DNA from 3 places in the Agrobacterium sp. GW821-FHT02D03 genome. Region 1 is predicted to be linked to each of the others. Evidence: riboswitches for the same ligand, from Rfam matches in the RefSeq annotation. Region 1 holds a riboswitch; each other region holds the start of a gene.
The links. A riboswitch is a leader RNA that binds a small molecule or an ion and turns the genes downstream of it on or off. The one in region 1 is predicted to bind thiamine pyrophosphate.

Region 1 (3,272 bases):
CCCATCAAAGACATCGCCGTGCTGCCTCTTTCTTTCCACATACCGTTCCGATGGGAGGTCGTCACAGCGCCGGGTCATTCGCTTCGCACGAACGTGCTTCAACTTATCGACGCGTTGGAGCAAGCAGCCATCGCCTTGCCGGACTTCCGCAAGCTGGACGCTACTACACAGCACCGGCTCGAAAAATTGGAACCGGCCGTCGAAGAAGCATGAGGCATCGGTTCGAAAAGGGAGACGCGTTCTTTGTAAGTCGAATAGGAGCGCTTCGCGATCTTTCAGATGTGCTCTTGCGCTTTACGGTCCTGTTGTTCGCATGTCGTCGTCGGAACACCGCTGCGCAGTTCTGCTTAGACCATGCTTTGGCGGCTCATGACCGGATCAGACGATACCGGCGAGCTAGGTACATCTCGACGCCAGCACGTGTGAGGAACGAAGCCAGGCCCACGATGATCGCCACAACCCTGATGCGGAATTCATCGGCCTCGACCTCGGCGTGCCGGGTGTCCAGCAATGTATGCTCGGTGACGGTGATCTCGCCGATGATATCGCGGATGCGGTCCATCGTTCCGACAGCCATGTAGCCAATTTCGTTCGTGCGGGCGGCATCGGCACCGACGTCATCATAGAGCGATATTGAGTGCTTCAGCTCTTCAAGTTTCTTCTCGATCAATGCGTCGAGCGCTTTGACGCGGGCAACCTGCCCGGAATTGTCCGATATCCTGGTCATCAAATCGTTCTGAAGCAGGTGAAGGCGCTCCATCGCCTTCTCATACGGCGCGAGATAGCGCTTGTCGCCGCTGACGAGATAGCCCCTCTGTCCCGTTTCGGCATCATCAAGCGCGATCAAGACGTCCTTGGTGGTATCGATCGCTTCATAGGTATGGACCACCATATCGTAGTGGTCGCTTAAAAGGTCATGCGTCCATGAGGTGGCAAGGATACCGGCAGCCAGGACGACCCCGACCGGTATCGATCGCAGCAGTGTCGGGAATGTCAGATACTTGTGGCGCAGCGACGTCAAAGACCAGTCAGACATTTACGGGATCATCCAAGCAAGCGCAGTTCAACGTCGTTATATCCGTCCGACGGCAAAAGCGCGAACAGGTTGGCATACACCGTGCCAGGCAGTTCAACGCAACAACAATCAGGAAGTTCAAAGCCGTTCGCCGAATTCGATTGCAGCCATGTGACTTGAACTGGTCTGTCAAACGCCTTGACACGAGGTTCTATTTCTCATTTAGAGTCAGGCATTCCGAGGGGAGCATCGAACGATGCTGAGATGGTGGTGAGCCGGACCCTTGAACCTGATCCGGTTCATACCGGCGTAGGAACGGAACAGTCGCCGTCAGGCACAGCTTTCTTTTCCATGCGTCATGCTTATCCGGGTCCGCAAACCGCGTGTCTGGAGATGAACGGCTGATGGCAAGCTTTCCCACCGCAGAAAAAGCGGCAGACCTTCTGGCTCTCGTGCGGGAGCGACGACCGCGTGTCCACTGCCTGATGAATACGGTGGTGCAGAAGTTTACCGCTGACGGCATCACCGCAATCGGCGGCATTCCCTCAATGACATCGTCGGAAGAGGAAATCGAAAGCTTCGTGACGAAGACGGATGCGCTGACGATCAACCTCGGGACGCTGGACGAAGCGCGCCGCAAGGTCATCCGCATCGCCGTCGCTATTGCCAATCGCCAGGGCAAACCCTGGATCGTTGATCCGGTCCATTGCGACTACTCCCCTTCACGGCTAGAATTCGCCCATGAATTGAGCCGGCTGCACCCCTCGATCACACGTGGGAACGCGGCAGAAATGGCGGTTATCGGCGACGTCGGTGGTGCATTGCGCATTCAGACGGGAGCGGTGGATCGCTTGAGTAATGTCGACCGCAAGGTCCGGATCGTCAACGGCCATGCCCTGATGGCAAAGGTGACGGGAACCGGATGCCTTTCCGGCGGTATCATTGCCGCCTTCATGGCCGTCGAGCCGGATGCGATGCTGGCTGCAGCATCGGCTCTGACTGTTACCGGCGTTTCCGCAGAGATCGCGGCCAGACATGCCAGCGGGCCAGGATCGTTCGAAGTCGCCTTTCTGGACGCCCTCTTCAACCTGAAGAGCGAAGACATACTCTCCCATGCGAGGATCGAACATGACGAAGATTGATTACCGGCTGAATGCCATTGTCGACGCCTCTCTCAGCGATATCGCGCCGCTTGCCGAGCTTGCAGCTCTGGCAGCACATAACGGTGCAACGATCATCCAATATCGCGACAAGACGGCCTCCACATGCCAGATGATCGACCAGGCGAGAACCATCGTTGAAGCCCTTAAGGGCACCGGCGTGCCGCTGGTGATCAACGACCGGGTCGATGTCGCGATGGCAACCGGCGCGGATGGCGTGCATCTCGGCGCGGACGATATGGACGGGGACACGGCAAGGCGGCTTCTCGGCCCAGATGCAATCATTGGGCTCACCGTCAAATCCATGGCTGATGCCCGACACGTCGCGCAAGCGCCGGCCGATTATGCCTGCATTGGCGGGGTGTTCGAAACCACCTCCAAGGTCAATCCGGATACGCCTGTGGGCCTTGCAGGGCTAAAGCAAATCAGGACATACCTGCGCAATGAGCGACCTGACCTGCCGGTTGGCGCGATTGCCGGCATCACGCTGGAGCGCGTTCCTGACGTGATTGCAGCAGGTGCCAATGGGGTGGCGCTGATCTCCGCCCTATTCCGCACGGACGATATAGCAACGACAGCCAAGGCGTTTCGCAATGCCGTGGATGACGCGATAGGAGCACGCCCATGACCGCCATTGCGTTGACCATCGCCGGTTCCGATAGTGGCGGCGGTGCCGGCATCCAGGCCGACCTCAAGACATTCTCCGCTCTTGGTGTCTATGGTGCGAGCGTCATCACCGCCATCACCGCACAGAACACCAAGGGCGTGACCGCGGTTGAAGATATTTCCGCCACGATCATTGCTGCGCAGATGGATGCGGTGTTTTCCGACCTCGATATCAAGGCGATCAAGATCGGCATGGTCTCGCGTATCGACACGATACGAACGATCGCCGAGAGACTGCGCAGCCAGCCCCAACCGGTCATCCTTGATCCGGTGATGGTAGCGACCTCCGGTGACAGGCTGCTTCAGGAGGAAGCAATCGAAACGCTTCGAAGCGAATTGCTGCCACAGGCAACGCTTGCCACGCCGAACCTTCCTGAGGCGGCACTGCTGACCGGAACCGGCATCGCCACCGATCGTGCCGCGATGCTGAA
Region 2 (3,272 bases), on a different contig from region 1:
CGCATCTCATTCACCGGCCACGGGCTTTTCCAGCGGCATGTAGAGATCGCCACCCTGACGGAATTTTTCCGCCATCGCCTCCAGCCCCTCCTTCTGGGCTTCGGCGCGGATATCATGGGAAATGCGCATGGAGCAGAATTTCGGCCCGCACATGGAGCAGAAATGCGCGACCTTGTGCGCTTCCTTCGGCAGCGTCTCATCGTGATAGGAGCGTGCCGTTTCCGGATCGAGCGACAGGTTGAACTGGTCTTCCCAACGGAATTCGAAGCGGGCGCGAGACAACGCATCGTCCCGCAACTGCGCCGCCGGATGCCCCTTGGCGAGATCGGCGGCGTGCGCCGCGATCTTGTAGGTGATGACCCCGACCTTCACGTCGTTGCGATCGGGCAGGCCCAGATGCTCCTTCGGCGTGACATAGCAGAGCATCGCCGTGCCGAACCAGCCGATCATCGCCGCACCGATGCCCGACGTGATGTGGTCGTAACCGGGTGCGATATCGGTCGTCAGCGGTCCAAGCGTGTAGAAGGGCGCCTCGCCGCAGGTCTTCAACTGCTTGTCCATGTTTTCCTTGATCTTGTGCATCGGCACATGGCCGGGGCCTTCGATCATCACCTGGCAATCCTTGGCCCAGGCGATCTGCGTCAACTCGCCCAGCGTCTCCAGCTCGGCAAATTGCGCGGCATCGTTGGCGTCGGCAATCGAGCCCGGGCGCAGGCCATCCCCCAGTGAAAACGACACGTCGTAGGCGCGACAAATGTCGCAGATCTCGTCGAAATGCTCGTAGAGGAAGCTTTCCTTGTGGTGATGCAGACACCACTTGGCCATGATCGACCCGCCGCGCGAGACGATGCCGGTGACGCGATTGACGGTCAACGGAATGTAATGCAGGCGGACGCCGGCATGGATGGTGAAATAATCCACGCCCTGCTCGGCCTGCTCGATCAGCGTATCGCGAAACACCTCCCAGGTCAGATCCTCGGCAATGCCGTTGACCTTCTCCAGCGCCTGGTAAAGCGGCACCGTGCCGATCGGCACCGGCGAATTGCGGATGATCCATTCGCGGATATTGTGAATGTTGCGCCCGGTGGAGAGATCCATCACCGTATCGGCACCCCAGCGCGTGGCCCAGACCATCTTCTCCACCTCTTCCGCCATGGAGGAGGTGACGGCGGAATTGCCGATATTGGCGTTGATCTTCACCAGAAAATTCCGCCCGATGATCATCGGCTCGGCTTCCGGATGGTTGATGTTGGAGGGGATGATGGCGCGACCAGAAGCCACTTCCTGGCGGACGAATTCCGGCGTCACATGATCTGGAATATGCGCGCCGAAGCTTTCGCCATCGCGCACAAGCTTCTCCTGCGCCGCCTCGCGTCCGAGGTTTTCGCGGATGGCGATATACTCCATCTCCGGCGTGATGATGCCCGCCCGCGCATAGGCCAGCTGGGTGACGGCTTTGCCCGCCTTGGCGCGCAGCGGCTGGTTGCGCACGGGAAATTCCGGCGTCAGTCGCTCGCCGGTGGCAAAGCCATTGTCTTCCGGCTTCACATGCCGGCCCTCATAGGCTTCGACATCGCCACGCGCCAGAACCCATTCCTGGCGATGACGCGGCAGACCGGCATCGATGTTCACAAGATGTGTCGGATCGGTATAGGGACCGGAGGCATCATAGACGGTCACCGGCGGCTCGCCGGCGGTGGGATGGACCGCAATTTCGCGCATCGGCACGCGGATATGCGGGTGAAGAACGCCCGGCTTGTGCACCTTGGTGGAGGCGGGCAACGGACCGGTGGTAACGGTTGGGGTAAGATTTTTAGCGGCAATGTTCATCGTGAGGCTCCAAAGCAAAACAGTGGAGACCCAGTTCGAGCATGAAGACGAAAAGCGCGGGATAGGAAAGATGACGGTTCCCCGGCGTTAAGCCGGTTCTGCCAGAATGCCCGCGTTTGCACCGTCCCTACGCCAGTATGAACTGGATCAGGTTCAACGGGTCACTGCGCGCTCTAGCAGTATCTCAGCCCCTTGCCGGGACCCCCCTGGTGAATGCCGCAATCAAAAACCTCATGGCGCCGATTGTCAAGCTGGCAGCTGGTTGCGCCAAAAGAGGGCGGTGGTGAAACCACAATTGCGTTGGGCGCCAAGCAATGTCACCGGAAATTAACCGCACCACTTATGACAATGTTATGTTTTTAAATGTAACTCAGAAGTTACGCGATAATGCCTCCAGTTAAAGGGAGATACTTGGGATGAATTCTACTATCCGTGACGTGCTGGCAAAATTCGGTCAGCTTCCCGTTTCCGTCGACACGCTTGCCGACGATGCCGATCTTTATGCCGCGGGCCTGTCCTCCTTCGCCTCCGTGCAGCTGATGCTGGGCCTGGAAGAGGCCTTCGACATCGAGTTTCCCGACAGCATGCTGAACCGCAAATCCTTTGCCAGCATCGCCGCCATCGAAACCACGGTCAAAGCCATTCTCGACGGGAAAGAGGCTGCCTGATGAACCTCGCCGTCGCGCCTCACCGTGAAGCACTGAGCGCCCGGGCGGCGCGGGTGGCGGCAATTGCCGCAAAACATGCCGATGCGGTGGATACCGAAGGCCGCTTCCCGAAAGAGGCCGTCGACGCGCTTCGCGAGGAAAAGCTGCTCGGCATCCAGGTTCCGGTTCACATGGGCGGCGAAGGCGCCACCATGCTGGAGCTTGCCGATATCTGCTCCATTCTCGGCCAGGCCTGTTCGGCCACCGCAATGATCTACGCCATGCACCACATCAAGGCCTCGAGCCTGGTGGAGCACGGCGAAGAAAGCCAATGGCACAGCGCCTTCATGCGCCGCCTGGCAAACGAACAATTGCTGCTGGCCTCCGCCACCACCGAAGGCGGCATTGGCGGCAATCTTCGCAATTCCATCTGCGCCATCGAAGTGGATGGTGACATCTGCCGCCTGGAAAAGGACGCGACCGTCATTTCCTATGGCAGCGAAGCCGATGCCATTCTCATCACCTCGCGCAGCAACAAGGATGCCGCTCCCTCCGATCAGGTGATGACGGTGTTTTTGAAGGACCAGTATAGCCTGGAGCGCACCCATGTCTGGGATACGCTTGGCATGCGCGGCACCTGCTCCGACGGTTTCCTGTTCAAGGGCGAGGCGCCGGCCGAACAGATTTTCCCCAAGCCTTTTGCCGAAATTGCAGCGCAATCCATGCTCGCCACCTCGCATCTTCTGTGGAGCGGCGTGTGGTACGGCATCGCGTCCGACGCGGTAGCGCGGGCGC
Region 3 (3,272 bases), on a different contig from region 1:
TCTCGTCGGGCCGAATGGTGCAGGCAAGACCACGCTTCTCAAGATGCTGACCGGTGAGTTGGCGCCCGACAGCGGCACGGTGAAACTCGGCACCAATCTGGAAATCGCGACACTCGATCAGAAGCGCGAGGACCTCAATCCTAACGATACGCTGGCGCATTACCTGACCGATGGCCGGGGCGAGAGCCTGCTGGTCAATGGCGAGCAGAAGCATGTGACCGGCTATATGAAGGACTTTCTGTTCCAGCCGGAACAGGCCCGCACGCCGATCCGCAATCTGTCTGGTGGTGAGCGCGCGCGTCTCATTCTGGCGCGAATCCTGGCAAGACCGACCAACCTTCTCATCCTTGATGAGCCGACGAACGATCTCGATATCGAGACCCTGGATCTGCTTCAGGAAATCGTCGCTGGCTTTTCCGGCACCGTCATTCTCGTCAGCCATGACCGTGACTTCCTCGATCGCACGGTCACGTCGACCATCGCGCCCGCCAACCCGGATGCGCCGGATGGCCGCTGGATCGAATATGCTGGCGGCTATTCCGACATGATGGCGCAGCGCAAGGGCGCGGCCGAAGACAAGAAGCGTTCCGAAAAGCAGGAAAAGGCGAAGGCCTCTGCAAGCGCAGCGACCAGTGCCGAGCCTTCCAAGGCCAAGGGCAAACTCTCCTTCAAGCAGAAGTTTGCGCTGGAAAACCTGCCGAAAGAAATGGAAAAGCTGCAGGACGAGATCGCCAAGCGCGAAGAGCGCATGGCCGATCCGCAGCTCTTCGCCAAGGACCCGGCTGCTTTCAACAAGCTGGCAGACGAAATGGCGAAGCTTCGCGAGAAGCTGGAGGCCATGGAGGAAGAATGGCTTGAGCTTGAGATGCTGCGCGAAGAGATGGAAGGCTAGTCCAAACCATCTTTGACAGGTCGTGAAATATGCGGTTCTCTATCCAAAACGGAGGAGCCCCACCATGCGCATGATCTTCGTCAATCTGCCGGTGAAGAATATCGAGACATCGAAAGCCTTCTTCACCGCGCTCGGCTTCAGCTTCAATCCGGAATATTCCGATGAGCGAACGCTGTGCATGATCGTCGAAAAGAACATCTTCGTCATGCTGCTTCAGGAAGAACGCTTCCGCGATTTCATCAATGGCGAGATCGCCGATGCCAATCGCGGCACGGAGGTGCTGACCTGCCTTTCGGCGTCCAGCCGCGAGGAGATCGACAGCATGCTGAAGACAGCGCTGTCTTGCGGTGGGCGAGAGTGGAAGCCGGTGCAGGATCACGGCTTCATGTATGCCGCAAGCTTTCAGGACCCCGATGGCCATGTCTGGGAACTGGTTTACATGACGGAGCAGGCATAGGCGCGCGGCGTCACGTCTTGCCAATAACCGATTGTGTCATTACATCTTTTCTCGCTCTAACGGGGTGCTTTGTCGAAAAGACAAGGCTGAGAGGCTTTGGCCAACCCGAAGAACCTGATCCGGTTAACACCGGCGGAGGGATTAGACGGCTTCCATCCAGACGCCTATTCCCGTAACCCATTCGAGAAGGTGTCTGATGTATCGTCGTTTTCTGCTGTCCGGCCTCGTCGCCGCATCCTTCCTCCTGCCGAGCCTTGGTGCTGCGCAAGATAAAAAGGTTCTCACCGTCTACACCTATGAAAGCTTCGTTTCCGAATGGGGTCCCGGTCCCAAGGTGAAGGCGGCGTTCGAGAAGACCTGTGATTGCACCGTCAATTTCGTCGGCGTTGCCGATGGTGTGGCGCTGCTCAATCGCCTGAAGCTGGAAGGTGCCAGCTCCAAGGCGGATGTCGTGGTCGGCCTCGATACCAACCTCATTGCCGAAGCCAAGGAAACCGGGCTCTTCGAAGCATCGGGCATCGACGCCTCCGCGGCAAAGGTGCCGGGCGGCTTCAAGGACGATGTCTTCGTTCCCTATGATTACGGCCACTTTGCCGTCGTCTATGACACCCAGACGCTGAAGAACCCGCCAAAAAGCCTGAAGGAACTGGTCGAGGGCGACCCGTCGCAGAAGATCGCCATTCAGGATCCGCGGACGTCGACGCCGGGTCTTGGCCTGCTGCTCTGGGTCAAGTCGGTCTATGGCGACAAGGCGCCGGAAGCCTGGGCAAAGCTCAAGGATCGCGTGCTGACGGTTACGCCGGGCTGGTCGGAGTCCTACGGCCTCTTCACCAAGGGCGAAGTGCCGATGGTGCTTTCGTATACCACGTCGCCCGCCTATCACATGGTGGCCGAACACAGCGAGCGCTATCAGGCCGCAAGCTTCGAGGAAGGCCATTACATTCAGATCGAAGTCGCCGGTCTGTTGAAGAACGCACCGGAGAAGGAGCTTGGCAAGACGTTCCTTTCCTTCATCCTGACGCCTGGCTTCCAGGATGCCATTCCGGAAAACAACTGGATGATGCCGGTCACCACCACGTCGCAGCCGCTGCCGGATGCCTTCAACAAGCTGGTCCAGCCGACAAAGACGTTCCTGATGTCGCCGGAAGAGGTGGCGAAGAACCGCAAGGCCTGGATTGATGAGTGGCTGACCGCGATGAGCGTGAAGTAATCTCACGCGGACCCCGCCCGTGATTGCGCGCAGCGACAGAAGACGGTTCCTGATCAGTGGCATGGCGGCCTTCACCGCCGTGTTGCTCTTCATCGGGCTTGCGGTCGCAGCGCTGCTTTCCTTCGATACACAGGCGGCGTCGAACGCCCTCTTCGATACCTACACGCTGCGCATTCTCCGCTTCACGCTCTGGCAGGCGATACTCTCCACCGTCCTTTCGGTGACGCTCGGCCTACCGGTCGCACTGGCGCTGGCACGCCAGCGGGATTTTCCTGGCCGTGTCTGGATTATCCGTTTGATGGCGGTGCCGATGGGTCTGCCGGTGATCGTCGGCGCGCTTGGGCTGATTGCCATCTGGGGCAGGCAAGGGCTGCTCAATGCAGCACTTCTCTCTGCGGGCGTGGAACAGCCTTTCAGCATCTATGGCCTATCCGGCATTCTCATTGCCCATGTCTTCTTCAACCTGCCGCTTGCCGTGCGCTTCTTCCTGGCGGGGCTGGAAAGAATGCCCGGCGAATATTGGCGCATGAGTGCCGTGCTCGGTATGAATTCCCTCTCCACGTTCCTCTTCATCGAATGGCCGGTGGTACGGAGGCTCGTGCCGGGTGTGGCGGGCCTGATCTTCATGCTCTGCGCCACGAGCTTCACGCTTGTCCTGCTGCTGGGCGGCGGTCCGGCTGCGACGACCATCGAGGTCGCGATCTATCAGGCGC

Region 2: linked by a shared signal. The riboswitch ahead of thiC (phosphomethylpyrimidine synthase ThiC) and the one ahead of AC07U5_RS17955 (hydroxyethylthiazole kinase) in region 1 are both predicted to bind thiamine pyrophosphate.
Region 3: linked by a shared signal. The riboswitch ahead of thiB (thiamine ABC transporter substrate binding subunit) and the one ahead of AC07U5_RS17955 (hydroxyethylthiazole kinase) in region 1 are both predicted to bind thiamine pyrophosphate.

What each region holds. Positions count from the first base shown of each region.
Region 1 covers NZ_JBWKVN010000002.1:991,895-995,166, reverse strand. Annotated here, with positions in the region: gene AC07U5_RS17965 (LysR family transcriptional regulator) at 1-213, shown strand, start outside; gene AC07U5_RS17960 (CHASE3 domain-containing protein) at 368-1,036, opposite strand; TPP riboswitch at 1,246-1,348, shown strand; gene AC07U5_RS17955 (hydroxyethylthiazole kinase) at 1,420-2,157, shown strand; gene thiE (thiamine phosphate synthase) at 2,144-2,803, shown strand; gene thiD (bifunctional hydroxymethylpyrimidine kinase/phosphomethylpyrimidine kinase) at 2,800-3,272, shown strand, end outside.
Region 2 covers NZ_JBWKVN010000001.1:536,021-539,292, reverse strand. Annotated here, with positions in the region: gene thiO (glycine oxidase ThiO) at 1-5, opposite strand, end outside; gene thiC (phosphomethylpyrimidine synthase ThiC) at 7-1,830, opposite strand; TPP riboswitch at 1,937-2,048, opposite strand; gene AC07U5_RS02425 (acyl carrier protein) at 2,247-2,498, shown strand; gene AC07U5_RS02420 (acyl-CoA dehydrogenase family protein) at 2,498-3,272, shown strand, end outside.
Region 3 covers NZ_JBWKVN010000001.1:395,585-398,856, forward strand. Annotated here, with positions in the region: gene AC07U5_RS01805 (ABC-F family ATP-binding cassette domain-containing protein) at 1-892, shown strand, start outside; gene AC07U5_RS01810 (VOC family protein) at 957-1,349, shown strand; TPP riboswitch at 1,400-1,507, shown strand; gene thiB (thiamine ABC transporter substrate binding subunit) at 1,546-2,559, shown strand; gene thiP (thiamine/thiamine pyrophosphate ABC transporter permease ThiP) at 2,579-3,272, shown strand, end outside.